4 regions of the Pseudomonas sp. LBUM1672 genome follow, and region 1 is predicted to be linked to each of the others. Evidence: predicted binding sites of a transcription regulator. Region 1 holds the regulator's gene; each other region holds the start of a gene.
The links. Region 1 encodes FliA, which starts transcription of late flagellar genes. Its sites were predicted from a motif close to CTAAAGTTTNNNNNNNNNNNGCCGNTAA; they were not measured.
Positions count from the first base shown of each region.

Region 2: a site for FliA is predicted at 5,062-5,089, ahead of ACA053_RS23060 (flagellar protein MotY). Genes of this name have one in related genera too.
Region 3: a site for FliA is predicted at 5,252-5,279, ahead of flgM (flagellar biosynthesis anti-sigma factor FlgM). Genes of this name have one in related genera too.
Region 4: a site for FliA is predicted at 4,969-4,996, ahead of ACA053_RS28445 (methyl-accepting chemotaxis protein). Genes of this name have one in related genera too.

Region 1 covers NZ_CP166781.1:1,766,280-1,773,994, reverse strand. The annotation lists gene ACA053_RS07955 (chemotaxis protein CheA) at 1-1,667, opposite strand, end outside; gene ACA053_RS07950 (protein phosphatase CheZ) at 1,721-2,509, opposite strand; gene ACA053_RS07945 (chemotaxis response regulator CheY) at 2,532-2,903, opposite strand; gene fliA (RNA polymerase sigma factor FliA) at 3,071-3,811, opposite strand; gene fleN (flagellar synthesis regulator FleN) at 3,808-4,638, opposite strand; gene flhF (flagellar biosynthesis GTPase FlhF) at 4,755-6,089, opposite strand; gene flhA (flagellar biosynthesis protein FlhA) at 6,101-7,715, opposite strand, start outside.
Region 2 covers NZ_CP166781.1:5,040,661-5,048,375, forward strand. The annotation lists gene nth (endonuclease III) at 1-431, shown strand, start outside; gene ACA053_RS23040 (PA3496 family putative envelope integrity protein) at 539-718, shown strand; gene ACA053_RS23045 (response regulator transcription factor) at 783-1,409, opposite strand; gene ACA053_RS23050 (hypothetical protein) at 1,989-2,558, shown strand; gene ACA053_RS23055 (argininosuccinate synthase) at 2,743-3,960, opposite strand; gene ACA053_RS23060 (flagellar protein MotY) at 4,090-4,998, opposite strand; gene pyrC (dihydroorotase) at 5,156-6,202, shown strand; gene rnt (ribonuclease T) at 6,199-6,876, shown strand; gene ACA053_RS23075 (peroxiredoxin) at 6,952-7,554, opposite strand.
Region 3 covers NZ_CP166781.1:4,703,187-4,710,901, forward strand. The annotation lists gene flgE (flagellar hook protein FlgE) at 1-510, opposite strand, end outside; gene flgD (flagellar hook assembly protein FlgD) at 542-1,264, opposite strand; gene flgC (flagellar basal body rod protein FlgC) at 1,280-1,723, opposite strand; gene flgB (flagellar basal body rod protein FlgB) at 1,727-2,134, opposite strand; gene cheR (protein-glutamate O-methyltransferase CheR) at 2,500-3,327, opposite strand; gene ACA053_RS21435 (chemotaxis protein CheV) at 3,374-4,306, opposite strand; gene flgA (flagellar basal body P-ring formation chaperone FlgA) at 4,389-5,150, shown strand; gene flgM (flagellar biosynthesis anti-sigma factor FlgM) at 5,315-5,641, shown strand; gene ACA053_RS21450 (flagella synthesis protein FlgN) at 5,690-6,157, shown strand; gene ACA053_RS21455 (flagellar brake protein) at 6,250-6,993, shown strand; gene ACA053_RS21460 (MFS transporter) at 7,057-7,715, opposite strand, start outside.
Region 4 covers NZ_CP166781.1:6,200,764-6,208,478, reverse strand. The annotation lists gene rep (DNA helicase Rep) at 1-392, opposite strand, end outside; gene ACA053_RS28460 (putative bifunctional diguanylate cyclase/phosphodiesterase) at 663-2,336, shown strand; gene ACA053_RS28455 (NorM family multidrug efflux MATE transporter) at 2,445-3,839, opposite strand; gene ACA053_RS28450 (LysR substrate-binding domain-containing protein) at 3,998-4,918, shown strand; gene ACA053_RS28445 (methyl-accepting chemotaxis protein) at 5,101-7,077, shown strand; gene ACA053_RS28440 (vWA domain-containing protein) at 7,215-7,715, opposite strand, start outside.

The DNA.
Region 1 (7,715 bases):
GTCGAGAAACCCGGCGCGAAGATCAGGTTGAAGCAATCGGACTCGCTGAGGCGATCGGCTGCATCCTTGTCCATCAAGCCTTTCTTCACGGCGATGCCGCGCAGAACGTCAGCGTCCATGCCTTTGCCGTCATCGGAGATGGACAGCAGGATGTGGTCGCCTTCCTGCTCAGCGGACAGGATCACCTTGCCGCTGCGAGGCTTGCCCATCGCTTCACGCTCGGCCGGCTCTTCAATACCGTGGTCGACCGAGTTGCGCACCAAGTGGACCAGCGGGTCGGCCAGGGCCTCGACGAGGTTCTTGTCGAGGTCGGTTTCTTCGCCGACCAGCTCCAGGTTGATCTCTTTCTTGAGCTGGCGAGCCAGGTCGCGAACCAGACGCGGGAAGCGCCCGAAGACTTTCTTGATCGGTTGCATCCGGGTCTTCATGACCGCGGTCTGCAGGTCGGCCGTGACCACGTCTAGGTTCGACACGGCCTTGGACATGGCTTCGTCGCCGCTGTTGAGGCCCAGACGGACCAGGCGGTTACGCACCAGAACCAGTTCGCCGACCATGTTCATGATTTCGTCGAGACGCGCGGTATCAACCCGCACGGTGGTCTCGGCTTCACTGGCCGGTTTTTCCGGTGGTGGCGCGGACGGTGCACGGGCTGGAGCCGGTGCAGCGGCAGCCGCTGGCTTCGGCGCTTCGGCTTTCGGCTCGGGCGCCTTGGCAACCGGTTTCGGCGCCGCAGCCTTGGCGGCTGGAGCAGCGACTGCTGCACCTGTGCCGACTTCGGTGAACTTGCCTTTGCCGTGCAATTCGTCGAGCAGCGACTCGAACTCGTGATCGGAGATCAGATCGCCACCAGCCGCTTTAGCGGTTGGCGCAGCCGGTGCAGGTACGGCGGCAATGGCCGATTCCAGCGCATCCACCGCAAAGTTGCCCTTGCCGTGCAGTTGATCGAGCAATGCTTCGAATTCGTCGTCGGTGATGTCAGAGCTGTCGCCTGCCGCTTTCGGGGCAGCCGGTGCAGCGGGCGCTGCCACTGCGTCGACAGCGAACTGGCCTTTGCCGTGCAGTTGATCGAGCAACGACTCGAACTCGGCATCGGTGATTTCGTCGCTGGCCGCAGAATCCGCAGCAGCCACTGGAGCAGCTGCCGGTGCTTCGGCTTGAGCCTTGACGGCGTTCAGCGAGTCCAGCAGTTGTTCGAATTCGTTATCGGTGATGTCGCCCGACTCTTCAGCGGCCGGTGCTTCGACCACTTCAGCCACCGGTGCAGCTTCATCAGCCGTTTGCGGCTCGGCCAGACGGGCCAGTGCCGCGAGCAATTCAGGCGTGGCAGCCGTGATCGGGCTGCGTTCGCGCACTTCGGTGAACATGCTGTTCACCGCGTCCAGCGCTTCGAGAACCACGTCCATCAGTTCCGAGTCGACGCGACGTTCACCCTTGCGCAGGATGTCGAACACGTTCTCGGCGATGTGACAGCACTCCACCAGCTCGTTGAGCTGGAGGAAGCCGGCGCCCCCTTTTACAGTGTGAAAACCGCGAAAAATTGCATTGAGCAAATCCGCATCATCCGGTCGGCTTTCCAGCTCGACCAGCTGTTCGGACAGTTGCTCTAGAATCTCGCCGGCCTCAACCAGGAAATCCTGAAGGATCTCTTCATCGGCGCCGAAGCTCATTAAGGGGGTGCTCCTGAGGTCTAAAAACCTAAAAAACCTAAAATGCTAAAACTCTAAAATCCTAGGCTGGATAACAAATCGTCCACATCGTCCTGACCGGACACAACGTCTTCTCTTTTATCGGCATGAATCTGCGGACCTTCACCCTGAGAGAGATGTTTTTGCGGATCTTTTTCAGCGAGCATCGCATCACGGTCATGTTCGATACCCGCAAAGCGGTCTACCTGGCTGGCCATGAGCACGAGCTTGAGCAAGTTGCTTTCAACTTCGGTGACCAATTGGGTTACGCGTTTGATCACTTGACCGGTGAGGTCCTGGTAATCCTGGGCCAGCAGAATGTCATTGAGGTTGCTCGACACCGTGCGATTGTCTTCGCTGCTGCGTGTCAGGAAACCGTCGACCCGCCGAGCCAGTTCGCGGAACTCTTCGGCTCCGACTTCGCGACGCATGAACCGACCCCAATCCGTGCTCAACGCCTGGGCTTCTTCGCTCAGGCTGTTGACCAGCGGCGTGGCGTTCTCCACCAGGTCCATGGTGCGGTTGGCGGCAGCCTCGGTCAGCTTGACCACATACCCCAGGCGCTCGGTGGCGTCCGTGATCTGCGACACTTCCTCGGCTTGCGGCATGTTCGGGTCAATCTGGAAATTGACGATCGCGCTATGCAGCTCGCGAGTGAGCTTGCCCACTTCCTGATACAGGCCGCGGTCACGGGTCTGATTGAGCTCATGGATCAGTTGCACGGCGTCGCCGAACCTGCCTTTTTCAAGGCTTTCGACCAGTTCGACCGCGTGTTTTTTCAGGGTCGATTCAAAATCGCCCAATGAAGATTCTTTATGCTCCATAGCTCCCCCGTGGCGCAGTGGATCAACCGATGCGTTCGAAAATCTTCTCGATTTTTTCTTTCAACGCCTGGGCCGTGAAGGGTTTGACCACATAGCCGTTAACACCGGCCTGGGCCGCTTCGATGATCTGCTCGCGCTTGGCTTCTGCAGTCACCATCAGCACTGGCAGGTGCTTGAGCTTTTCATCGGCGCGTACGTGACGCAGCAGATCGATACCGGTCATGCCAGGCATGTTCCAGTCCGTTACCAGAAAGTCGATGCTCCCGCTGTTGAGAACCGGAATGGCGGTAGTGCCATCGTCAGCCTCGACCGTGTTGGTGAACCCAAGGTCACGCAACAGGTTTTTTATGATCCGCCGCATCGTTGAGAAGTCATCAACGATGAGGATTTTCATGTTCTTGTCCAATTCGACCTCCAAGCAGTCTTAAACGCGCCCAGCACCTGGACGCGCCATTTCAATCAATCCGGCAATGCATTCGATGACTGTCTGGAGCACAACAGATCGCGACCGGTGCAGTTCAACACCCCACCGGCCTCGTTCGCAGTGTCCCCACACTGCCTTCAGCGCGCTCGCCACTCCCCCAAACGCCCCCGCAAACGGGCCGCGCACTGGCTATGTAACTGGCTGACCCGCGATTCGCTGACCCCCAGGACCTCACCGATTTCCTTGAGGTTCAGCTCTTCGTCGTAGTACAGCGCCAACACCAGTCGCTCACGCTCCGGCAAATTGGCAATCGCGTCCGCCAGCGCTGCCTGGAAGCGTTCATCTTCCAGATCGCGTGACGGCTCCAGATGTGCACTCGCGCCATCCTCGTGCAGCCCTTCGTGTTCGCCGTCCTGCAACAGATCGTCGAAACTGAATAACCGGCTGCCCAGGGTGTCGTTCAAAATCCCGTAATAATCATCGAGACTCAATTGGAGTTCGGCCGCAACCTCATGATCTTTAGCGTCACGACCGGTTTTAGCTTCAATCGAGCGAATTGCGTCGCTGACCATCCGGGTATTGCGGTGGACCGAACGTGGCGCCCAGTCCCCCTTGCGTACTTCATCGAGCATCGCGCCACGGATTCGAATGCCCGCGTACGTCTCGAAACTCGCGCCTTTGCTGGCGTCATATTTGGTCGATACTTCAAGCAGGCCAATCATCCCGGCCTGGATCAGGTCTTCAACCTGAACACTGGCCGGCAGACGGGCCAGCAAGTGGTAAGCAATGCGTTTGACCAGTGGCGCGTAACGCTCGATCAGCTCGTACTGCGCATCACGTGCCGACTTCTTGTAGAGGTTGTAGCCACTGGCTGTCATAGGACGGGTCCTGCGGTCTGTTGCACGAGGCGCTCGACGAAAAACTCCAGGTGCCCACGCGGGTTGGCAGGTAACGGCCAGGTGTCGACCTTCTGCGCGATTGCCTTGAACGCCAGGGCGCACTTGGAACGCGGGAAGGCTTCGTAGACGGCGCGCTGCTTCTGCACAGCCTTGCGCACGCTTTCGTCGTAAGGCACCGCGCCAACGTATTGTAGGGCGACGTCGAGGAAGCGGTCCGTGACCTTGGTCAACTTGGCGAACAGGTTGCGACCTTCCTGCGGGCTCTGGGCCATGTTGGCCAGGACGCGGAAGCGGTTCATGCCGTAGTCGCGGTTCAGCAGTTTGATCAACGCGTAGGCATCCGTGATCGAAGTCGGCTCGTCGCAGACCACCAGCAAAACTTCTTGCGCGGCGCGAACGAAACTGACTACCGAGTCACCAATGCCCGCAGCGGTGTCGATCACCAAGACGTCGAGGTTGTCGCCGATATCGCTGAAGGCCTGGATCAGGCCGGCGTGTTGGGCCGGGCTCAAATGAACCATGCTCTGCGTGCCGGACGCGGCCGGGACGATGCGGATACCGCCGGGGCCTTGCAACAGCACGTCGCGCAGCTCACAGCGGCCTTCGATCACGTCGGCCAGGGTACGTTTGGGTGTCAGCCCCAGCAGGACGTCGACGTTCGCCAGCCCCAGATCGGCGTCCAGCAGCATGACGCGCCGGCCGAGCTCAGCTAGAGCCAGGGACAAGTTCACTGACACGTTAGTCTTCCCGACGCCACCTTTGCCGCCGGTCACCGCGATCACCTGTACGGGATGCATGCTGCCCATGTTATTTCTTTACCTTGTCTTGCATAGACGGAGGCCACATTACTGGCTGCGCGTTCATCAACTGAACAATGCATGGCAGACCATCGATGTAGGTACAAAAACTGTTCATTAGTACCTCAGCCAACCTGCTTGGTCGGGCTGTGGTAAATATCAGCGAACATGTCAGCCATGGCTTCTTCGCTGGGTTCTTCCTGCATTTGCACGCTTACGGCGCGACTGACCAACTGATGACGACGCGGCAGATGCAAATCATCCGGAATACGCGGGCCATCGGTCAGGTAAGCCACCGGCAATTCATGACTGATCGCCAGGCTCAACACCTCGCCCAGACTTGCCGTTTCATCCAGTTTAGTCAGGATGCAGCCAGCTAGCCCGCAGCGCTTGTAACTGTGATAAGCGGCCGTTAGAACCTGTTTCTGGCTGGTGGTTGCGAGAACCAGATAATTTTTTGACTTGATGCCACGTCCAGCCAGGCTTTCGAGCTGCATGCGCAGGGCCGGATCACTGGCCTGAAGGCCCGCGGTATCGATCAGCACCACGCGTTTGCGCAACAAGGGATCCAGCGCCTGCACCAGCGATTGGCCCGGATCGACGTGAGTGACCGACACGTTGAGAATCCGGCCCAGGGTCTTCAATTGTTCCTGCGCACCGATACGGTAGCTGTCCATGCTCACCAGCGCGATGTTTTGCGCGCCGTATTTGAGCACGTAGCGGGCCGCGAGCTTGGCCAGGGTGGTGGTCTTGCCCATGCCGGCCGGGCCGACCATGGCAATCACGCCGCCCTCTTCCAGTGGCTCGACTTCCGGCGTGGCAATCATCCGCGCCAGGTGCGCCAGCAACATGCGCCAGGCCTGACGGGGCTCGTCAATGTCGGCAATCATCGCCAGCAAGTCGCGAGACAACGGGCCGGACAGGCCGATGCGTTGCAGGCGACGCCAGAGATTGGCCTGGGCCGGACGGCTGCCTTGCAGCTGATTCCAGGCCAGGGAGCCGAGTTGCACTTCCATCAGCTCGCGCAGGCTGTTGAGCTCGAAACGCATCGAATCGAAAGCCCGTGGGTCCACGCCGCCAGCAGCGGGTGCCGGGGCTGGAGCGGAACGACGAGGTTCGGCGTAGGTCGGTTCGATCAGCGGCTCGGCGGCGGTCAATGGCAGGCCGGCGAACAACTGGCGATTGGTGGTCTTGTCGCCTTCGGTCTCGCCTTCGCCACGCAGGCTCAATTCGGCCTGGGCGGTGACGATCCGCGACTGGGTCTTGCGCAACTCATCCTCGAGTTCCATGTTCGGAACACGCGGGGCCAGCGCCGACAATTTGTAATCCAGGGCAGCCGTCAGCTCGACACCACCGGCGATCCGGCGATTGCCAATAATGGCGGCATCAGCGCCCAGCTCATCACGAACCAGTTTCATGGCCTGACGCATATCGGCGGCGAAAAAACGCTTAACTTGCATAAACCACTACCTCAGCCGTTGGGCCCTACTGTCGCAACGATGGTCACTTGCTTGTTGTCAGGTATTTCCTGATAAGCCAACACATGCAAACCCGGGACTGCCAGTCGGCCGAATCGCGAAAGCATCGCGCGAACCGGACCGGCCACCAGCAGAATCACCGGTTGACCTTGCATTTCCTGACGCTGCGCCGCATCGATCAACGAACGCTGCAGCTTTTCAGCCATGCTTGGCTCCAGCAGAACGCCCTCTTCCGAGCCTTGTCCTGCCTTCTGAAGACTATTGAGCAATATTTGTTCCAACCTTGGCTCCAGCGTGATAACTGGTAGCTCGGAGTCAGTGCCTACAATGCTTTGGACGATTGCGCGGGAAACGCCGACGCGCACCGCAGCCACCAAAGCGGCAGTATCTTGACTCTTGGCCGCATTGTTGGCGATGGCCTCGGCGATGCTGCGAATATCCCGCACGGGCACCTGTTCGGCCAACAACGCTTGAAGCACTTTGAGCAGCTGCGAGAGCGAAACCACCCCCGGCACCAGCTCTTCGGCCAGCTTCGGTGAGCTTTTGGCCAGCAATTGCATGAGTTGTTGGACTTCTTCGTGACCGATCAACTCGCTGGAGTGCTTGTACAGAATCTGGTTCAAGTGCGTCGCCACGACCGTGCTGGCATCCACGACGGTGTAACCAAGCGATTGTGCCTGGGCACGCTGGCTGATTTCGATCCACACCGCTTCCAGGCCAAAAGCCGGATCTTTGGCGGTTATGCCGTTGAGCGTGCCGTAGACTTGCCCCGGGTTGATCGCCAGTTCGCGATCCGGGTAAATCTCGGCTTCGGCCAGGATCACGCCCATCAGGGTCAGGCGGTAAGCACTCGGCGCCAGGTCGAGGTTGTCACGAATATGCACAGTCGGCATCAGGAAGCCCAGGTCCTGGGACAGCTTCTTGCGCACGCCCTTGATCCGCGCCAGCAACTGACCACCCTGGTTGCGATCCACCAGCGGAATCAGGCGATAGCCGACTTCCAGGCCGATCATGTCGATCGGCGTCACATCGTCCCAGCCCAGCTCCTTGGTTTCCATGGCACGGGCCGGCGATGGCAGCAGCTCTTGCTGACGCTTGACCTCTTGCAGGGCCTGAACCTTGACCACGTTCTGCTTCTTCCAGAACAGGTACGCACCACCGGCCGCCAACGCGGCCATGGACAGAAAGGAGAAGTGCGGCATGCCGGGCACCAGGCCCATCACCGCCATCAAACCGGCCGCCACGGCCAACGCTTTGGGCGAGGCGAACATCTGGCGATTGATTTGCTTGCCCATGTCTTCCGAACCGGACGCACGGGTCACCATGATCGCTGCAGCGGTCGATAACAGCAGTGATGGCAATTGCGCCACCAAACCGTCACCGATGGTCAGCAAGGCGTACACCCGGCCGGCGTCGCCAAAGGTCATGCCGTGCTGGAAGATACCGACCGCCATGCCGCCGATCAGGTTGATGAACAGAATCAGCAAACCGGCGATGGCGTCACCGCGCACGAATTTGCTGGCACCGTCCATTGAGCCGTAGAACTCGGCTTCCTGGGCCACTTCCACCCGGCGCAGTTTGGCCTGGTTCTGGTCGATCAGGCCGGCG
Region 2 (7,715 bases), 3.2 Mb from region 1:
AAGGGCTGTCGGAATACATCAAGACCATCGGCCTGTTCAACAGCAAAGCGAAAAACGTGATCGAAACCTGTCGTTTGCTGGTGGAGCGCCATGGCGGCGAGGTTCCGCAAACTCGAGAGGAACTGGAAGCGCTGCCCGGCGTCGGCCGCAAGACCGCCAACGTGGTGCTCAACACCGCTTTTCGGCAACTGACCATGGCCGTGGATACCCACATTTTCCGGGTCAGCAACCGCACGGGCATAGCTCCGGGCAAGAACGTGGTCGAGGTGGAGATGAAGCTGATGAAGTTTGTCCCCAAGCAATACCTGCTCGATTCCCACCATTGGCTGATCTTGCATGGGCGCTACGTTTGCCTGGCCCGCAAGCCCCGTTGCGGCAGCTGCCGGATCGAAGACCTGTGCGAATACAAGCTGAAGACCTCGGACGATTGAGGCGCTATTAGATTTATTGATCCATCGATTGAAAAAATCTTTTTTACCCGCCGGGAGTTTGTCGATATAAGGAGCGCCAAAGGCAGTCTTAGCCTGGAGTTAACCTTATGAGCACTGGCAAAGAGCAATTGGACGTAGAAGACGACTTCACACCCGTTGAGGCCGATGACGCTGAACCGGTGGTTGAAGTGGCGAAGACCAACCTGAGCAAACGCCGCACCATCGACAATCTGCTGGAGGAGCGCCGACTGCAAAAGCAATTGGCCGATTACGACTTTGACTTGTGACACCTAAAAGCCTCCCGAAACGGAGGCTTTTTACCAAGTGCCAATCCCTCAGTCGCCAGTGCACTCATACCAGCCCATTGCGTTGAGCCAGTTCAATCAGGTCGACCAAGGACCGAGCATTGAGCTTCAACAACAGGCGAGTCTTGTAGGTGCTGACGGTTTTATTGCTGAGGAACATGCCATCGGCAATCTCCTTGTTTGTCTTTCCTCTAGCCAACTGTTGCAGCACCATCATTTCGCGCCCGGACAAACGATCCACCATATCGGCTTCACTGGCATTCCCGAGACTGGAGCGAACGGTATGCAGCGCTTGATTCGGAAAGTAGCTGTAGCCAGAGAGTACGGCTTTTATCGCACTGAGCAATTCAGTGAGGTCCTGTTGTTTGCAGACATATCCGGCGGCACCCGACTGCATGCAACGCATGGAAAAATGTCCGGGTGCCTGAGAGGTCAATATCAACACTTTAAGAGGCATTGCCGTAGAGGTCAGACGCGCGATGACTTCCAACCCGTCCAGCTTCGGTATTCCAATATCCAGAATGACAATATCCGGCATAAGTTCGCGGGCAAGTTGTAACGCATCCACGCCGTTATCTGTTTCTGCAATGACTTCGTAGCCATGACGCTCCATCAGCATACGTACCGCAAGACGAATGACGGGGTGATCATCCACGATCAGCACTTTATTCATGGGCAAGTCCAATTTCGCTGTTCGAATTTTTAGAGCCCGCACAATAGCCTAGTCGTTTCATCCGTGGCACGCCGCCCCCCTCGCCCACCCGCAGCGAAAGACATTCCCTACAAACAAGCAGGATATGTCTTACAAAAATCAGACAAATACTGTGTGTCTTAAATTTTATCGCCCTGCCAGCGCTGTGCTTTCAAAACTGTTTTTGTATCGATTTACATCAAGAAATCAAAGAAACCAGAAGCTGACAGAGAGATCCGGCAAGCGCTGACGATTGAGCTACGCTTAAAAAGTAACCGATATTGTCAAGCCGACACTCACACCGGACAGTTAAACCCTTAATAGACCCATTACAACAAGCCTTACATCAGGCAACACTTGAGAAACAGCAACACCATAGACTTATAAAAACAAAAATACCCGACTCACAAACAATACAGTTACTATGACCCCTACTAACAAATCAACTAAGAGGACACCACCAAAACAGTAGACAGCTTTCTCCGCCACACCTTTAACTTACCAGCACTCTTAACTTCCACGAACCCATCGAGAAAAGACAATCTTTCATGAGCAAAAAACATGAACAAATTAAAAACAAGAATCTCCAACCCCATGACAATCATCGCGATATTTGCAACCCTGTCTGAAACATCGGCCGCTATTTCTCTTCCCTTTCTCGGCGACGAGGAGAGAGAGATCTATATCTGGTTCCTTATCAGCTTCCCTTTTTATTTGCTCTTCCTGTTCTTCGCCACACTAAACTTCAACTATAGATCGCTTTACGCGCCCTCTGATTTTGAAAAAGGAAAGCATTTCATAAAGGCCATGAGCGATGCCGATCAACCACAAGGAGGCACACCTGAGCCGTTGATTGAGCATCACGTACGCTCAACGGTGCTATTAAAGGATCTGCACATCGTCGACGCACGATGGATGAGCAGCAAAATGGATTTCAACACCTTGATGGAAAAGGTCCAGCAACCACAGGAAAACCCTGCGCGCGTTATCGTGTTTCTCACGTGTACTGATTCAGAGGCATTGCTGAAGGAAGGCGCACACAAGCATGCGAAACAAACAAAGAAGCGCAACAGCACTGCGTTCTGGGTTGCCTACAATTTGAGCTCGCATGGCATGACGATGATGGCTTGAATACCGGTAGCAGAAGACAGCGCTCGAAGGGCAATCGGAGCGCAAAAGCAGACGAAAGCGTATTTGTAACAACAATAAGAAAGTTGAAACATGATGCACGGCAGGAAACATCCCTCTTTCAGAAATGTGGCCTTGTCACCGACAAGGCCACATTTCCATTACCGTCGTTGCAGCTTCAAAGGTCTCAGAAAAGCTTCCGGCCTTTGTTTGCAGCAATGCGCATGCGCAAGGCGTTGAGCTTGATAAAGCCCGCCGCGTCGGCCTGGTTGTAAGCACCACCGTCTTCTTCGAAGGTCGCGATGTTGGCATCGAACAACGATTCGTCGGACTTGCGACCAGTGACGATCACGTTGCCCTTGTACAGCTTCAGGCGCACAACGCCGTTCACGTGCGCCTGGGACGCATCGATCATCTGTTGCAGCATCAGACGCTCAGGGCTCCACCAGTAACCGGTGTAGATCAGGCTGGCGTATTTAGGCATCAACTCGTCTTTGAGATGAGCCACTTCGCGGTCCAGGGTGATCGATTCGATCGCACGGTGAGCGCGCAGCATGATAGTGCCGCCTGGGGTTTCGTAGCAGCCACGGGACTTCATGCCCACGTAACGGTTCTCGACGATGTCGAGACGGCCGATGCCGTGTTCGCCACCGATACGGTTCAGGGTCGCCAGCACGGTGGCTGGGGTCATTTCGACGCCGTCCAGTGCCACGATGTCGCCGTTGCGGTAGGTCAGCTCCAGGTATTGCGCCTTGTCTGGAGCCTTCTCCGGGGAGACGGTCCATTTCCACATGTCTTCTTCGTGCTCGGTCCAGGTGTCTTCCAGCACGCCGCCTTCATAGGAGATGTGCAGCAGGTTGGCATCCATCGAGTACGGGGATTTTTTCTTGCCGTGGCGCTCGATCGGGATGTTGTGCTTTTCAGCATAATCCATCAGCTTTTCACGGGAGAGCAGGTCCCACTCGCGCCAAGGGGCGATCACTTTCACGCCTGGCTTGAGTGCGTAGGCGCCCAGTTCGAAACGAACCTGGTCGTTGCCCTTGCCGGTGGCGCCGTGGGAAATGGCGTCAGCGCCGGTTTCGTTGGCGATTTCGATCAGGCGTTTGGCGATCAACGGACGAGCGATGGAAGTACCCAGCAGGTACTCGCCTTCGTAAACGGTGTTGGCGCGGAACATCGGGAAAACGAAATCACGCACGAATTCTTCGCGCAGATCGTCGATATAGATCTCTTTCACGCCCATGGCCTGAGCCTTGGCGCGTGCAGGTTCGACCTCTTCGCCCTGACCCAGGTCAGCGGTGAAGGTCACGACTTCACAGTTATAAGTATCCTGCAGCCACTTGAGGATCACCGAAGTGTCCAGGCCGCCGGAATACGCCAGAACGACCTTGTTTACGTCCGCCATGCCATCACTCCACGGGGTTCTACGGAAAGCCGTGAAGTCTACCGGTCATACGGAATAATTTACAGAGGCGCGACAGCTTATGACGACGAAGCGACAGATTCTGTCGAGCGAGCGACGAATTCAGCTGGCTCAGGAGGTCGCCGAGGAGCTTCCCGGCGTGGTGGTTTGAGGGGCGACTTTCTCGGTCGGTGCCACCCGTTCCAGGCGCACGGCTACCCGGCGATTCTTCGCGCGGTTGGTGGCATTGGTGTTTGGCACCACAGGATAGCGTTCACCGTGGAAACGCATTGTGATCTGCGATTCCTGGATGCCATTGGCCTTGAAATACTCCATTACCGCCAGCGCCCGGCGGCGTGACAGCTCGCGGTTGGTCAGGCGATTGCCGCTGTTGTCGGAGTGCCCGTCGAGTTCGATGTGATTGACCGTCGGATCCGCCTTCATGAACTCCAGCATCACCTGCAACTGCGCCTTGGCTTGCGGATTGAGATCGACGCCTTCACCCGGGAAGCCGATCTCGGACTGTTTGACCTGCTCGAAATTCTTCGGCAGCAGCTTCGCGACGCAACCCTGATAGTCGTTGAAAGCCTTGCTGAACTTGACCGGCAACAGGCGCACCTCAGACACGCGACCATCGCCAGAGGAATGGCGGATGACCGGGCTGCGGCCGTCCATCAACCCGCTGATCAGGCGCCCGGCCTGAACCTGCGAACTGTTGAACAACACATTGCCGCTGCCGATTCTCACCGAGCCCAGGTTGATGTCGCCACGTCCCGGTTGCCACGGCGCAGCGGCCGCCAGCAGCGTCGCGGAACCGCCGCCGATCATCGCGTTGTAGGCTTTGAGACGAAACGTCGCCTGCTCGCCGGCACGGCGCACGAATTCACCCGAACCGAAATCGGTGATCGGTTGAGTCAGGCGGCATTCGAACTTGTCACCTTCGACCGTCCACTCGATGCTCTCCAGACGCGTCTGGAAAGTGAGCGCCATCGCAGGGAGGCTGGCAAACACACTGAGCAAGGCTAAATAACGCTGGCGCACGGGAGGCTCCACTGGCTTCTACAACAAAAAGACCGATACACATATTTACGGCATACCTGTTGGATATCGGAAGCTTCCTGCAAAACTTGATAGCGAGTGCCTGAGAGAGTCTTTTCCGGTAGCATTCCCCAGAGTTTGACCCGCCTGGAATCCCCTCATGTCCGACCGCCTGACCCTGCTGCGTCCCGACGACTGGCATATTCATCTTCGCGATGGTGCTGTGTTGACCAATACCGTTGCGGATGTCGCGCGCACCTTTGGTCGCGCAATCATCATGCCCAACCTGGTACCTCCGGTGCGTAACGCCGCTGAAGCCGACGGCTATCGCCAGCGGATTCTCGCTGCACGCCCGGCCGGCAGTCGTTTCGAACCGTTGATGGTGCTGTACCTGACCGACCGCACCCAGCCCGACGAAATTCGCGAGGCCAAGGCCAGCGGCTTCGTCTACGCCGCCAAGCTGTACCCGGCCGGCGCGACCACCAACTCGGATTCTGGTGTCACCAGTATCGACAAGATCTTCCCTGCACTTGAGGCCATGGCCGACGTCGGGATGCCCTTGCTGATTCATGGTGAAGTGACCCGTGGCGATGTCGATGTGTTCGACCGCGAAAAACTCTTCATCGATGAGCACATGCGTCGTGTGGTCGAGCGTTTCCCGACGCTCAAAGTGGTGTTCGAACACATCACCACCGCAGACGCCGTGCAGTTCGTCAACGAGGCTTCGGCCAACGTTGGCGCGACCATCACCGCGCATCACCTGCTGTACAACCGCAACCACATGCTGGTGGGCGGGATTCGGCCGCACTTCTATTGCCTGCCGATCCTCAAGCGCAATACCCATCAGGAAGCCCTGCTCGACGCCGCTACCAGCGGCAGCGACAAGTTCTTCCTCGGCACCGATTCGGCGCCGCACGCCCAGCACGCCAAGGAAGCCGCTTGCGGCTGTGCCGGTTGCTATACCGCTTATGCAGCGATCGAGATGTATGCCGAAGCCTTCGAACAGCGCAACGCGCTGGACAAGCTCGAAGCCTTCGCCAGCCTCAACGGCCCGCGCTTCTATGGCCTGCCGGCGAACACCGATCGCATCACCCTGGTCCGCGATGAGTGGACCGCCCCGACCAGCCTGCCATTTGGCGAGCTGACCGTAATCCCGCTGCGCGCCGGTGAAAAACTGCGCTGGCGCCTGCTGGAGGAACACGCGTGAGTGAAGACCATTTCGACGACGAACAGGACGGTCAAGGCGGCGGAGGTGGTTCACGCCACCCGATGGCTGAGCGCTTCCGTGGATACCTGCCCGTTGTTGTCGACGTTGAAACCGGTGGTTTCAACTCTGCCACTGACGCCTTGCTGGAAATCGCCGCGACCACGATCGCCATGGATGAAAAAGGGTTTGTGTACCCCGATCACACCTATTTCTTCCGTGTCGAGCCTTTTGAAGGCGCGAATATTGAAGCAGCCGCACTGGAATTCACCGGAATCAAGCTCGATCACCCGCTGCGTATGGCGGTAAGCGAAGAAGCAGCCCTGACCGATATTTTCCGCGGCATCCGCAAGGCCCTGAAAGCCAACGGTTGCAAACGGGCGATTCTGGTCGGGCACAACAGCAGCTTCGACCTGGGCTTCCTCAACGCCGCTGTCGCGCGTCTGGACATGAAACGTAACCCGTTTCATCCGTTCTCCAGTTTCGATACCGCGACCCTCGCCGGTCTGGCTTACGGTCAAACCGTACTGGCCAAGGCTTGCCAGGCGGCGGACATCGACTTTGACGGTCGCGAGGCTCACTCGGCGCGCTACGATACCGAGAAGACGGCCGAGCTGTTCTGCGGCATCGTCAATCGCTGGAAACAAATGGGCGGCTGGGAAGACTTCAACGACTGATCCTGGTAGCTGGATTTATCCCGCCCATAAAAAAACCGGCCTCAACGGCCGGTTTTTTTGTGCCTCAAACGTGCCTTACAGCGCAGCAGCGTTCTCGGTCAGGTAAGCCGCGACGCCTTCGGTCGAAGCGGTCATGCCTTTGTCGCCTTTCTTCCAGTTGGCAGGGCAGACTTCGCCGTGCTCTTCGTGGAATTGCAGAGCGTCGACCAGACGGATCAGCTCTTCCATGTTACGGCCCAGCGGCAGGTCGTTGATGATCTGCGAACGGACAACGCCTTTGTCGTCGATCAGGAACGCGCCACGGAAAGCCACGCCGCCTTCGGACTCAACGTCGTAGGCCTTGGCGATTTCGTGTTTCATGTCGGCAGCCATGGTGTAGCGAACCTGGCCGATACCGCCATTGTTCACCGGGGTGTTGCGCCATGCGTTGTGGGTGAAGTGCGAATCGATCGAAACCGCGACCACTTCAACGTTACGTGCCTTGAAGTCAGCCATGCGGTTGTCCAGAGCGATCAGCTCGGATGGGCAAACGAAGGTGAAGTCCAGTGGGTAGAAGAACACCAGGCCGTATTTGCCTTTGATGGCCGAGGACAGGGTGTAGCTATCCACGATTTCGCCATTGCCGAGGACGGCAGGTACGGTGAAGTCCGGGGCTTGTTTGCCTACGAGTACGCTCATTGAATATCTCCTGGTCTATTAACGTGAAGAACTGGGTTCGCGTCAGCCTGCCACCCTCAGGCGACAGCCCTGTGACACGACCCCCTTCGCAAGGACCGACCATCATACACGGCGTTTTTGAGCTGTCCTCAACGGTTTTTCACCGATGCACCAAATAGGTT
Region 3 (7,715 bases), 2.9 Mb from region 1:
GGTCGGAAGGGTTTCCGAAGAGTTAAGGTTCATGGTCTGGTCGACACGAGTGGTCGCCTTTGGCGACAGGCTCGAGGTGTCGATCTTCAGGTCGGTCAGCACGCCGTTGATGATCTTGCCGTTGTCATCAACGCCATAGCCTTGCAGACGGTTGCCGTTGTTGTCGACGACGTAGTTTTCAGCGTCAGTCTTGAACGCACCGGCACGGGTGTAGCTCAGGGAGCCGTTGTCGCTGAGGATGAAGAAGCCGTTGCCCTGGATGCCCATGTCCAACACGTTGCCAGTGTTGTTCACGTCACCCTGGCCGAACTGCTGGGCAACGTTGGCCAGACGCACGCCGTTGCCGACGGTCTTGCTGCCGGTACCCAGGCGGGTGGCCGAATACACGTCTTCGAATTCTGCACGGGACGATTTGAAACCGGTGGTCGCGACGTTGGCGATGTTGTTGCCGGTCACGTCCAGTTGTTTGTTGGCTGCATAGAGACCGCTAAGGCCGATATTGAAAGACATATTCCACTCCTTTGTGCCGTGTTAGTCGGCTCTATATACCAATGGTCTGTACTTTGGACAGGGCAATACTGCCCAGGCCTGCCAGGTTCAGCATCAACTCACCGCCGGTCTGGCTGATGGTCACGCTGTTGACGGTTGCCGGCAGGTAAGTCACCAGCGAGGTCGCCTTGCTGTCGTAAGTCGCGGTGGCGGCAAATTTGTAAGTGCCGGCCTTGGCCACTTCGCCCGCATCGTTCTTGCCGTCCCAGATGAAGCTGGCGTTGCCGGCTTTCTGGCTGCCCAAATCGAGGGTGCGGACCACTTTGCCATCGGCGTCGGTGATCTTGATCGTGACCGGATCCACCGATGCCGGTACCACCGCCGTGCCGTTGAAGCTCTTGGAGGTATCGACGACGGCTGTGTCGGTCTGCGCGACCACCGAGCGGCCCACCAGCGAAGACGCTTGCAGCGCTTGCGACGAGTTGTAGTTGCCGGCAATGCCGCTGACCGTATCGTTCAGCGTGGTGATGCCTTCCAGGCTACTGAACTGCGCCAGCTGAGCCACGAAGTCACCGTTGTCCTGGGGCTCGAGCGGGTTCTGGTTTTTCAGCTGGGTGACCAGCAATTGCAGGAACGCATCTTTGCCCAACGCCTTCTTGCCGGTGGCGCTGTTGGTCGCCGCGGCCAGACCGTCAGCACTGGCGTTGGTCTTGACCGAAGAGTTGGCCAGGACGTCCTTGATGTTCACGCCACTGGTGGTATCGGTAACACTCATCTGAGTCGCCCCTTATCACTGACCGAGGGTCAGGACCTTCTGCATCATGGTTTTGGCGGTGTTCATCATTTCGGCGTTGGTCTGGAACGAGCGACTGGCGGAAATCATGTCGGCCATTTCTTCGACGACGTTGACGTTCGGGTAGTAGACGTAGCCCTTGGTGTCGGCGGCCGGATGGTTCGGCTCGTAACGCGCGTCAAGGTTGCTCTGGTCTTCGACCACGCCCAGCACTTGCACGCCTTGACCGGCGGCATCCTGGTTCTGGAACAGCGAATCGCTGCCGCCGCTCTGGCCACCCTGGAACATGGTGGCGAACACCGGGTGACGGGCGCGATAGGTCTGGTCGATGCTCGACGAGACGGTTTCGGCGTTGGCGATGTTCGAGGCCACGGTGTTCAAGCGCGTGGTCTGCGCACTCATGCCGCTACCGGCAATGTTGAAAACACTGGATAGAGACATGAATTACTCTCCGCGCAGGGCTGACATCAGCCCTTTGAATTTGCTGTTGAGCAGGGTGAAGCTGGCCTGGAAGCCGACGGCGTTTTCCGCGTAGTTCGACTGTTCCAGTTGGGCGTCCACAGTGTTCTGGTCGATCGACGGCTGCATCGGCGTGCGATACATCAGCGATTCGTCGCCATTGCCCAGGCCTTCGGCCTCGATATGGCGGTTGTTGGTCATGTTCAAGGCAAACGTGCCGCCCTTGGATTTCTCGTTCTGTGCGGCGAGCACTTTGGAGAATTCCAGGTCCCGAGCCTTGTAGTTCGGGGTGTCGGCGTTGGCGATGTTGTTGGCCAGGACTTCGGCACGCTGGGCGCGGAAGCCCAGGGCTTGTTCGTGGATACCGAGCGCTTTATCGAAGCTGATGCTCATGTCGGGAAACCTTCGGGTGACCTGATTTTTCGTAACAGAGACATAGCAAGCCGCGTGCCAATTCAAAAAAGCCCGGAAACCGGGGCTTTGCGGGCAGTAGCAAGGCGGCAATGCCAGAAAAGCGGCAACCGATTTCCGCCGTCTGCCGCTTTTCTGCCGCTTTGCGCAATCAGAAGAACACCCTATGACCTGTGGGAGCGGGCTTGCCCGCGATGAAGGTGTCACAGGTTGCGTTGATGTCGACTGATACGACGCTATCGCGGGCAAGCCCGCTCCCACAGGGGTATGTGGTGTTGGTGAGATATTGGCAGGCAAAAAAAACGGGAGCCCCTGAGGACTCCCGTTTTTTTGATGCTGCCAACGAATCACTTCGCCTGGTAAATAATCCCCGGGCTGCACTGGACCATCTGGTAATGATCCGGCAAACCGTTCAGCGCTTCGGAGGCGCCGAGGAACAGATAGCCGCCCGGCTTGAGCGTGCTGTGAATACGCAACAGGATGTCTTTCTTCACCTCGGCGGAGAAGTAGATCAGCACGTTGCGGCAGAACACGATGTCGAACTTGCCCAGAGCCGCGTAGCTGTCCAGCAGGTTGAACGAGCGAAACTCCACGCGACTCTTGATCGGCGCCTTGATGGCCCAGCGTCCCGGCCCTTTCGGGTCGAAGTAACGCTGAAGACGCTCGGGCGACAGACCACGACCGATGGCCAGACTGTCGTACTCGCCGGTCTTGCAGTTGGTGAGCATGGTGCCGGACAGATCGGTCGCGACAATTTGCGCGCCCATCTTCAACTGGCCCATGCTGACCCGCTCGAACTCGTCGATCGACATCGACAGCGAATACGGTTCCTGACCCGACGAGCACGCCGCCGACCAGATCCGCAGACGCTGGCCGGGGGCCGCCTTGATCGCTTCGGGCAGCACCTTGTTCTTCAAGACTTCAAACGGATAGGTGTCACGAAACCACAGGGTTTCGTTGGTGGTCATGGCATCCACCACCATCTCGCGCAAACCGCTGCGCGGCTGGGTCTGGATGCGCTGGACCAGCTCACCCAGGGACTTGATGCCTTGCTGCTCCATCAGTTTGTTGAGACGGCTCGAGACCAGGTACTGCTTGTTTTCACCGAGCAAAATGCCACAGGCTTTTTCCAGGAATACCCGGAACTGTTCGAAATCCAAATTACCCGTAGACAAAGATGCCGCCTCTTAAATCGTGTTAACCACCAGGGGCAGAAGGCCCCTAGCTGATATCTGCTGCTTTGATCCGGTCAACTACCCGGGATGCCAGGTCATCAGGACGGAATTTGGCAAGGAAGTCATCTGCGCCGACTTTCTTGACCATCGCCTGATTGAACACACCTGACAACGAAGTATGCAGGATGATATGAAGCTTTTGCATGCGCGGGTCGTTTCGGATCTCGGCCGTCAGGGTGTACCCGTCCATTTCCGGCATCTCGATGTCGGAAATCATCATCAGGAACTCTTCTTCCGGCTTCTTGCCCTCATCGACCAGCTTGCGCAAGTAATCCAGCGCTTGCCTGCCGTCGTTCAACGCCACCACTTCGACGCCGACCGTCTGCAGGCAACGGGTCACCTGCTTGCGCGCCACCGACGAGTCATCGACCGTCAATACCCGCAATGACAACGCCTTGTGCTGGGTTTCGACATCCACTACGCCGACCGAAATCGCTTCCGGTGTCGGCGCCACTTCCGCCAGCACTTTCTCGACGTCGATGATTTCGACTAACTGATTGTCGACCCGAGTCACAGCCGTCAGGTAATGATCGCGTCCCGTGCCCTTGGGTGGCGGGTGAATCTCCTCCCAGTTCATGTTGACGATGCGCTCCACCGATCGCACCAGGAAACCCTGGGTCTTGGTGTTGTACTCCGTGATGATCACGAACGGGTTGCTTTGATCTTTAAGCGCACCGGAGCCGGTCGCCATCGCCAGATCAAGAATCGGAATGGTCGCCCCCCGGATATTTGCCACACCGCACACGACAGGACTGGACTTGGGCATCAGGGTCAGCTTGGGGCATTGCAGCACCTCACGTACCTTGAACACGTTGATCCCATACAGCTGCTGGCCGTCAAGACGGAACAACAACAGCTCAAGGCGATTCTGCCCAACCAGTTGCGTGCGCTGGTTTACCGCATCCATTACACCAGCCATGCACAGACTCCTACACCAACGCTTAAGTGTGTTGCGACGCACATTTATTGCTAAACGGCACGGCGCTTGCTTTTTAACTCTTATGAACACAGAACCGACATTTTTCCGACGCCTGACATCAACTTCCCGCAAATGGCTTTGCGCGATGTCGGCCGTTTGCCTGTTCAACGCTGGCAGCCCTGCCCTTGCTGACGCGGTTACCTTGCCTGACATGCTTATCGGCGTCACTCAGGGCTTTCTTGAATTCACCGTAGAGGACTATTTGGCCACCAGTCAAACGGAAGGCCGCTACGAAATCGAGGTCAGCCAGCTCGATCCGCGACTGCGCATGCCCATGTGCGACAAGGAATTGACAGCGACCCTGGAGAGCCCGGCGACCCCGATCGGGCGGGTCACGGTCAAGGTCCGCTGCGACAGCACATCCCCCTGGACAGTCTTCGTGCCCGCTCAAGTCCGCCTGTTTCGGGACGTTGTCACGACCACGCGGCCGCTCAAACGCGCGGGGGTCATCGAGCCTGGCGATGTCATGTTGCGCGAGCGGGACATCAGCCAGATCAACCAGGGTTACTTCACGTCCATGGACCAGGCTGTCGGGCAGAAACTTACCCGACCAACGGTCGCCAATCAGGTGCTGACGCTGGTTCATCTCGAACAGGCCGAGGTCATCAGCAAGGGCGATCAAGTGGTGATCACCGCCCGCAGTGGTACGCTCAGTGTGCGTATGCCGGGCGAAGCCTTGTCCAACGGCGGCTTGCGTGAACAGATTCGAGTGAAAAACCTTAACTCCCAGCGGGTCATCAAGGCGCAAGTCATGGCGCCTGGCCAGGTGGAAGTGGCCATGTAGAACGATCTGTGGGTGAAAGATGGCGCGCCGCCCGGCTGTTCCCTAAACTGTGCCGCAGGCAGGACAAGCGCTGGCGCATGCACGCTCATTGATAAATGGGCCTAAAGTTTTCGCAGGGAGAGCCGAAAACATGGCAAGCGTCCAAATACCCAGAGGTTTTTATCATGGTCATCGATTTCAGCCGTTTGAACAGTTCCTCATCACTTACCGGTAGTACGCGTACCAGCACCGCGAAGGAAACTGCCGAAACCGGCAAATCCGCGCCGCTGAATACCCCGGCCGAACAGGCCAGTACCGCCAAAAGCGGGGAATCGGTACACCTCAGCAATGAGGCTCAACAGTTGCAGAAGGTCACTGACAAGCTGCGCGATCAGCCTGCCGTCGACAATGCCCGCGTGGCCGAGTTGAAAGCAGCGATTGCCGATGGCAGCTATAAAGTCGACAGCAACCGTGTAGCCAGCAAACTGCTCAACTTCGAAGCCCAGCGCTAGGCCACGGCCTGCGCCAGGCTTTTGGACGCTTAAACCCCAAGGCCAGCCATGCACGACACTAATTTACTGCAACTGATCACCGACGACTTTGCTCCAGCGCAATACTTGCTGGAGTTACTGCAAACCGAATCCATCGCTTTGCACGGTCGCGACATGCCGCTGCTCGAAGACATTCTGGCGCAGAAACAGGCAATGATCATTCTGCTTGAACAGCATGGCCGCAAGCGCAGCGAAATCCTCGCCAGCCTGAACCTGCCGATCAATCGTAGTGGCCTGGAGCAACTCGCCAGCCAGTCGAGTATCGGCGATCAGTTGCTGGAACAGAGCGACAAACTGACCGATCTCCTGGCTCAATGCCAGGCGGCCAACATCAATAATGGCCAGTCGATCCTGGTCCAGCAGGCCGCCACGGCCAATCAGCTGAAAATCCTCACCGGCGGCGAACCGCCAGCGCTTTACGATGCCCGCGGATCAACCTCCATGCTAGCGAAGCCGCGCCCGCTTAGTCAGGCTTGAGCCTGTTAATGAGCACGCTCTATCAAGACGCGTCACATGCTGGCAGTATGCTAGCAAGTCGCAGTCAAATTTTGTCTGGAGAATGATGAACCGTGTTCAATGCCTTAAACGCGGACGATGCTCCGCAGCCACCCAAGGTGCTATCCACGCCGATGGAGATCGCCGGTAACCTGCGGCAGCTGCAAGAGAGCCATGACCCGCTGATCATCACGTTCCACGAACGCAGCCAGCGCTTCCAGAGCTATCTGGTGGACGTCGACCGTGACGGCAACCGAATTGCCCTGGACGAGATGGTGCCTCGCGACGGCGAACGTTTTCTGCTGGCTGGCGAACCCTTCCGTGTTGAAGGCTTCCACGACGGCGTGCGCATTGCGTGGGAAAGCAACGGTCCGCTGACCATCGATGAATCCGGTGATCGCTGCTACCGCGGCACCCTCCCCGATGAAGTGGTCTACCACCAGCGCCGCAATGCCTTCCGGGCAGCGTTGAAGCTGGCGCAACTGGTCGATGTCGAACTGGGCGGTGAAAAGCTCAAGTTCCCGATCAGAGGCAAGCTGCTCGACATTTCCGCCACTGGCTGCAAGCTGCGCTTTGAAGGTGACATCACCGCCAGGCTGCAACTGGGTCAGGTCTACGACCGCTTTATCGCCGACCTGCCCTTCGGCAGCATGACCGCGCCGGTGGAACTGCGTTACCTGCACTTCGAAGAAAGAATCTCCACCACCTTCGCCGGCATCCGCTTCCACAACATGAGCGGTCAGGTGCAGCGCCAGGTCGAACGGTTCGTCTATCAGCTTCAGCGTGAAGCGCGCCGTTTCGACAAAGACGACATGTAATACGGCGCTTCAACAAAAACGGGCAGTCCCTTGCGGTGACTGCCCGTTTTTTTATGCGCCGGTTTAAGGCCTGGCTTCGGTGAAACTCTGCTCGCGACCCGCGTCCGGGTCTTCGGGTGGTGGATCGGTGTCGGGATCCGGTTCGGGTTCAGGTTCAGGTTCCGGCTCAGGGTTGATCGGGTTCTGCATCTGATCCTGTACCACCTGCTCATCGACCCGTGGGTCAAGGCACGCCACCAGCGGCGAACTCGACATGCTGTCCGGCATGGCCACGTGATGCAGCGGCGCATCTTCGACCTGGTGCAGGTTGGTGACCGCTTTCGGGCGAATCCGCCACACCAGCACCAACGCGAAGAAACTGAAGAAGGCATACAACATGTGGCTGCCGAACAGCTTCATCAGGACCCCGGCCACCAACGGCCCGATACTGGCGCCAACGCCGTAGGTCACCAGCAACATCGCGGTCAGGGACACGCGGCGATCACCTTCGACGTGGTCATTGGAAAACGCCACGGCCAGCGGATACAGGCAGAACATCACCAGCGAACAGAAGAACCCGGCGACAAACAGAACCTCCAGCGGCACCTGCTGCATGATGGCCAGCGGCAACGCGGTCAGGGCCAGGACCACCGCAAAGCAGCGGATCAGCAACGCCCGGTCATAACGGTCGGACAGCCAGCCCAACGGCCACTGCACCAGCAGCCCGGCGAAAATGCAGCTAC
Region 4 (7,715 bases), 2.0 Mb from region 1:
CCGTCGTCGCCCGAGTATTCCTTCTGCATGATGTCGGTCATCAAGGCTTTGACGTCGGTTTCGTCAAAGATCGAGAAGCCCGGCTTGTAGCCCAGGCGAACATGTTCCTTGCGGATGATGTTCAAGCCCAGGTTGTGGAACGTGCACACCGTCAGGCCACGGCCTTCGCCGCCCTTGAGCAGGGTGCCGACTCGTTCCTTCATCTCGCGCGCGGCCTTGTTGGTAAAGGTCATGGCGACGATGTACTGGGCACGGATGCCGCAGTTCTGGATCAGGTGCGCAATTTTGCGGGTGATCACACTGGTCTTGCCGGAGCCTGCGCCGGCGAGCACCAAAAGAGGGCCGCCGACGTAGCTCACGGCTTCTTGCTGCCGGGGATTGAGTCGGGACATACAGGATCAGGGAGTCGTTTATGAAATGGGCCGGCATTTTAACAGGCTCAGCGAATTGTGCTGCTCTCTCCGACTTGTGACGCAACACGCTATCTCTATTTGCCGGTTTTGATACTTTCAAGCAGGATGCGCGGTGTATTTGCGGCTAATGTTCGTATTCCAGACACAAAGCCACGTTTGATAACTGATGTCATTTGGTCATTTGGTCATTGGTTGATGGCGCGGCATAATGCCTGCCGCCTACATCTTTGCAGAGTCTAGGGAGCTAGCTTGTCTACGCCTGTCGAACCCTTGCGTTTGCTGCTACTGGCTGAAGAGCCGGCGTGGACAGCGTTGTTGCGCGAGTGTCTGGCTCCGATGGGGAGCTCGGCCGTGCTCATCAGCGCGCCGAGCTGGGAGTCGGTCAGCAGTCTGTTCGATGACAACCGCAATGCGGTGTTGTTGACGATTCCTGCGCTTCAGCCGCTTCCTGGCCGTTGCAGCTTGCCGACGGTGTTATTGCTGGAGCACGAGCCACTGGCGCCGCCCGATGGCGTAAGCGACTGGCTGGTGCGCGATCATCTCGATCCCGGCATGTTGCGCCGCTGCCTGCGCCATGTGCGCGAACGCGGCTTGCTGGAAAACACCCTGCAGCGCCTGGCCGAGCAGGACCCGCTGACCGGCATCGCCAATCGCCAGGGTTTCCAGACCTTGCTCGCCGCGCGCCTGGCGGAAAACGACGGCCGCGGCCTGGCCCTCGGTCACCTTGATCTCGACAACTTCCGACACGCCAACGATGCCCTCGGCCACCAGGCCGGCGACCGCTTGATCCTGCAAGTGGTCGCGCGCCTGAAAAGCCAGCTTGAGGCCGGCGATCAGCTGGCGCGGCTGGGCAGCGACGAATTCGCCCTGCTGATCGACACCCGCCGCGCGCCTCAACGCGCCGAATGGATGGCCGAACGCATCACTGAAGCCCTGGCCGAGCCTTACTGGGTCGACGGCGAAAGCCTGTTGATCGGTTCCAGCCTCGGTATCGCCCACGCCCGGGCCCAGGCCGGCGCCGACCCGCTGATGTGGCACGCACACATCGCCATGCAGCAGGCCAAGAGCACTCAGGGCTGCACCTTTCATATCTTCAACGAACGCATCAACCGCAATGCCCGCAGCATGGCCGACCTCGAAAGCGAGCTGCGCCGGGCCTTGCGCCGTGACGAGCTGGAGTTGCATTACCAGCCACGCCTGAACCTGGAGGACGGCCAGATCGTCGGCCTCGAAGCCCTGGTGCGCTGGCGACATGCCGAGCGCGGTTTGCTGGCGCCCAGCGAGTTCGTGCCGCTGGCCGAGCAAAGCGGTCTGATTGTGCCGCTCGGTTACTGGGTGATTTCCCGGGCCCTGCGGGACATGCAGGCGCTGCGCGAGCGCGGTTTGCCGGCGCTGCACATGGCGATCAACCTGTCGTTCCGGCAATTTCAGGACAGCCAATTGCTGTCGACCCTGAGCCGGCTGATCGCCGAACGCGGCGTCGAGGCGCAATGGCTGGAGTTCGAACTGACCGAAACCGCCGTCATGCGCCGCAGCGACCTGGTGAAGCAGACCATGGATGCCCTCGGGCGCCTGGGCGTGCGCTTCTCACTGGATGACTTCGGCACCGGGTTCTCGTCCTTCGTGCACCTCAACAGCCTGCCGATTGCCTTGCTGAAGGTCGACAAGAGCTTTGTCGGCGGCATGGAAGAGCGCGAAGAGAACCGCAAACTGGTCCACGCGATGATCAACCTGGCGCACAATCTCAATCTTGAAGTGGTGGCAGAAGGTGTGGAAACGGCGGAGCAATTGGATTTGTTGCGCGGGTTTGGCTGCGATCAGGTGCAGGGGTATCTGATCAGCAAGCCGCTGCCGTTGGCGGAGTTGATTGAGTATCTGACGTTCGGCAGCAGCCAGCAGCCCGCCCTGGAAGTGGTGAGCTAACCACAGCCCCTGTAGGAGCGAGGCTTGCCCGCGAAGGCGGCGTGTCAGTCGACATTGTTGGTAACTGATGCGCCGCCTTCGCGGGCAAGCCTCGCTCCTACAGGGATATCACTCTGTCTGGGCGACGTCGAAACGCTGCGACGCCGGCTCCCGCCGAATCATCCGCTTCATCTTCCATTCAAACGCCAGCGTCAAGCTCACCGCCGCGCACGCCAATCCCAGTGCCAACCCCCACCAGACGCCTGTCGGCCCCCCGTTCAAGTTGAACGCCATCCACCACGCCGCTGGCGCACCGATCAGCCAATAGCAACCCAGCCCGACCAGGAACGTGGTCTTGGCGTCCTTGAGCCCGCGAATGCAGCCCATGGCGATGGTTTGCGTGCCGTCGAACAGCTCGAACCACGCCGCCACCGCCAGCAAGCTTACAGCCAGGTTGATAACGTCCCGGAATGCCGGGTCGTTATGGTCGAGGAACAAACCGATCAACTGATTCGGCAGGAACCAGAAGACCATCGCAAAGCCCAGCATCGCCGCCGCGCCGAAGGCGATCCCGACCCGTCCGGCCAGCCGCGCATCCAGCAACTGCCCGGCGCCGTAATGCTGGCCGATGCGCATGGTGATCGCGTAGGAAATGCCCGCCGGGATCATGAACGCCACTGAAACAATCTGCAGGGCGATCTGGTGCGCCGCCAGTTGCGTACTGCCCATGGTGCCCATGCACAGTGCGGCGAACGCAAACAAGCCGACTTCCACCGCGTAGGTGCCGCCGATGGGCAGCCCGAGGCGCCACAGTTCCTTCAGATACTGACGGTTCGGCCGCGACAGACCCTGGCGCAACGGATAAGCGTCGTAGGCCGGATGCCGACGGATGTGCAGCGCCAGCGCCACGGCCATCAGGTTGGCGACAATCGCCGTGACCAGCCCGATGCCCACCAGGCCCATTTTCGGCAGCCCGAACATCCCGGTGATCAACGCATAGTTGAGCAGGAAGTTGGCCACGGTGCCGCCGAGGCTGATGACCATGACTGGCGTCGCCCGGCCGATGGCGCTGGTGAAACCGCGCAGGGCCATGAAGCTCAGGTAGCCGGGCAGGGCGAACGGCAGGATCAGCAGAAACTGCCCGGCCGCCTGGACGTTGGTTTCGGTCTGGCCAAACAGCAGTAGCACCGGTTTGAGGTTCCACAGCAGCAGGCCGGCCACCAGCGCCATTAACCACGCCAGCCACAATCCGGCCTGGGTCAGTCGCGCGGCGCCGACGATATCGCCTGCGCCCTGACGGATCGCCACCAGGGTGCCGACCGCCGCGATCACGCCGATGCAGAAGATCGACACGAACGAATACGTCGCCGCGCCCAGGCCACCACCGGCCAGCGCCTCCGGACTCAGGCGCGCCATCATCAAGGTGTCGGTGAGGACCATCAGCATGTGCGCCAACTGCGAGGCAATCAACGGCCCCGCCAGCCGCAGGATGGCCCAGAGTTCGGTACGTGCTGGATGCTGCATGGTCATCACGCCTCGATTTCAGTGTAAACAGAAGAGAGCCGATTCTCGGCGCTCTGCGGGCTTTTCACAAAGGGATAAAAAGGATGGGTAGCATGAGTCAAACTCATGCTGACAAGTTTCTGCTAACGTGGCGTGACCGCGCTATAGGAGCTTTGCGAATGTCCCGTCGTCTTCCTCCCTTGTATGCCCTGCGCGCATTCGAAGCGGCGGCGCGGCATAGCTCGTTTACCCGCGCCGCTGAAGAATTGTCGATCACCCAGAGCGCGGTCAGTCGACACATTCGTACGCTCGAAGAGCATTTTGCCTGCCGACTGTTCCACCGCAGCGGGCGCAACCTGCAACTGACCGAGTCAGCGCGGCTGATCCTGCCCGGCATTCGTGAAGGTTTTACCGCGCTCGAACGCGCCTGCAATACCTTGCGCGCCGAAGACGACATCCTGCGCATGAAAGCCCCGTCGACGTTGACCATGCGCTGGCTGTTGGCGCGCCTCAGCCGCTTCCGGCACTTGCAACCGGGCAACGAAGTGCAATTGACCAGCGCCTGGATGGACATCGATACCGTGGACTTCAACCACGAACCCTTCGACTGCGCCGTCATCCTCAGCAACGGCCATTTCCCGCCGGATTGGGAAGCGACGCTGTTGTTTCCAGAGGAGCTGATTCCAGTGGGCGCGCCAAATCTGCTGAAGGATCAGCCGTGGGATGTGGCGCGTCTGGCGAGCACCGAACTGCTGCACCCGACGCCGGACCGCCGTGACTGGCGAACATGGCTGGCGCGCATGGGGCTGGCCGATCAGGTATCGCTCAAGGGTGGCCAGGTGTTCGACACGCTGGAGCTGGGCATGATTGCCGCTGCCCGGGGCTACGGCGTGTCCATGGGCGATTTGCTGATGGTGGCGGAGGATGTCGCTCAGGGTCGCCTGAGTTTGCCGTGGCCGACGGCTGTCGCCAGCGGAGAGAATTATTACCTCGTCTGGCCGAAAACCCGCCCGGGAGGTGAACGTTTGCGCCGCCTCAGCGATTTCCTTCAAGGCGAGGTCCGGACCATGGATTTACCGGATGTCGAGCGCTTGAGCTGAATCGTTAGAGCCTCTGCAATAGAGGCCTTGCGCCATATCCCCGCTAATTACTCAAGTATTCAGGTTTGCCGCCGAAAATCTGCAGGTGGAACCTTCGTGCAGGTTCGTCGCAATTCCCATTTGAATTTTTGCCGAGTGCGCATCGTGATCAGGATGATCCGGTCACTCGGCCAGGAGCTGTCATGTCTCAACCTCGTGCCCGGATCGCCTCACAGCTTGGTCTTGCGCTTGCCGTGATACTGGCGATTGTCATCACTGGCAGTACCGTGTTCGCCCTGCGTTCGCTGGACTCCGCCAACCTCGCCACCCGCGAAGAACACCTGGCCAGTGAAGCCCGGTTGCTGGCCGATCAGTTGAGTACCTTTCACGGCACGTTGCGTGAAAGCACCCAACGTCTGGCCGGCCTGTTCGAGAAGCGCTTCAGCGCAGGCCTGAGCGTGCATCCGGACGAGCCGGTGGCCGTGGCCGGCACCCAGACCCCGGGCCTGCACCTGGGCAGCGAAGTGTTGAACAACAACTTCAAGGAAGTGGACGAGTTCAAGCAAATGACCGCGGGCGTTGCGACGGTGTTTGTGCGCAGCGGTGAAGACTTCGTCCGGGTCAGTACTTCCCTGACCAAGCAGGATGGCAACCGTGCCATCGGCACCTTGCTGGATCACGCTCACCCGGCCTATGCGCGCTTGATGGCGGGGCAGAGTTATGTCGGCCGCGCCTTGCTGTTCGATCGCTCCTACATGACGCAGTACACGCCTGTACGCGACAGCAGCGGCAAGGTGATTGCCGTGCTGTTCGTAGGATTCGATTACACCGACGCGCAGAACGCGCAGTTCGAGAATCTCAAACGCTTCCGCATCGGCCAGACCGGCTCGCTGGCGCTGCTCGATGAGCAACGTAAATGGCTGGTGCCGATCGCCGGCGTGCAAGCGCTGGATCAAGCGGTCCCGGCCATCGTCGATCTGGCGAAAAACCCAGGCAAGGGTGACTTCTGGAGCGACAAGTCCGAAGACTTCTACAGCGTGGCCGTGCCGTTCGAAGGTGGCCCGTGGTCGGTGGTGGCGAGCATGCCCAAAGCCGAAATCAACGCCGTGACCTGGAGTGTCGGCATTCAGTTGGCAATCGGCAGCCTGCTGGCGATGCTGATTGCGGTCGGCTCGGCAGTCTGGCTGTTGCGCAGCAAACTTGCGCCGCTGGGTGATCTGGTGCGTCAGGCAGAAGCCTTGGGCGCCGGTGATTTGAGCGTGCGCCTGAGCGTATCGAGCAATGACGAAATCGGTCAGCTGGCTCGTGCCTTCAACCAGATGAGCCAGGCTTTGTCGACCATGGTCGAGCACATCCGCAAGGCCTCGGGCGAGGTCAACAGCCGCGCCCAGGCGTTGTCTGGTCTGTCCGGTGGTGCCTATGAAGGGATGGAGCAGCAGTCGGGCGAAATCACCAGCATGGCCGGTGCCGTGGAAGAGTTCAGCGCGACCTCCCTGAACATTGCCGACAACATGGGCAACACCCAGCGTCTGGCCCAGGAAAACGCACAGCAAACGCAGATCGGTCGTACGTCGATGGACGAAGCGTCCTCGTCTCTGGAACAAATCGCTGGTGCGCTGAACAGCACCGCGACAGTAATCAACACCCTCGGTCAGCGCTCCCAGGAAATCGGCGGCATCGTCGGGGTGATTACCTCGATCGCCGAACAAACCAACCTGCTGGCGCTGAACGCGGCCATCGAAGCGGCCCGTGCCGGTGAGCAGGGTCGTGGTTTTGCGGTGGTGGCCGACGAGGTGCGTAACCTGGCTTCGCGTACGCGTCAGGCTACTGATGAAATTTCCGGGATGATTCAAAGCATCCAGCAAGAAACCGGCAACGCCATCAGCACGATGGAGCAGGGCAATGTGCTGATGCAGGAAGGCTTGTCACGCAACGCCAACGTGGCCTCGGCCCTGGCGCGGATCGATGAGCAGAGCCGCTCGGCCGGGCAGCAATTCGCGGCGATCACAACCGCGACTCAGGAGCAGAGCAGCACCGCGACCTTGCTCAGCAGCAACCTGCAGAGCATTGCCCTGGCGAACAGTGAGCAGCGCGAAGTGGTGTCGAACCTGGCCGTGACTGCCAAAGAACTGGAGAAGCTGGCGGCGGACTTGCGCCAAGAGGTTGACCGGTTTCGGTGAGTCGTCGCTGAAATAGCTTTCGCGGGCAAGCCCGCTCCCACAGGATTTGTGTCGTTCACAAGAAACTGGAACGACATATAACCTGTGGGAGCGGGCTTGCCCGCGATTGGGGTCACCTCAATGTTCAGATCAGACGATCAATCGCACTTGGCATTGCTAGACACTTCCTTGCTCGCCAGTTTCAACTGTTTGCCCAGCTCCGCCGCATTGGTGCTGCTGTAAACCCGACCTCCGGTGTTTTCCGCGATGCAGCGTGACGGGCCACCGGCGCCGATTTTGACCACGTTGACCCGCAGGCGCGGTTGGTCCCTGGCGATTTGGCGGGAGACCGCGCACACGTCTTTCTGGCAACCGTCCTCACCGTCGACAAACATCACGATCACGGCATCGTTATTGCGCCCGTCCACGGTGCTTGCCGCGTGGGCCAGGCTGTCGGCCAGCGGTGTGCCGTCGTTGGGCACCAGTCCTCGAATCCCGTTGATCAGCCGCTGGCGGTCGCCAAACTTGAATACGCCCTGGTCCGGTGTGCTTTCGCAGCCGGCGAAGGTGATGAGGCGCGTGTCGATTTTCGGGTCCAGCCCGTTGATCATGCCGGCCAGCGAATCCTTGGCGACGTCCATGCGGCTGGGCTTGGCGAA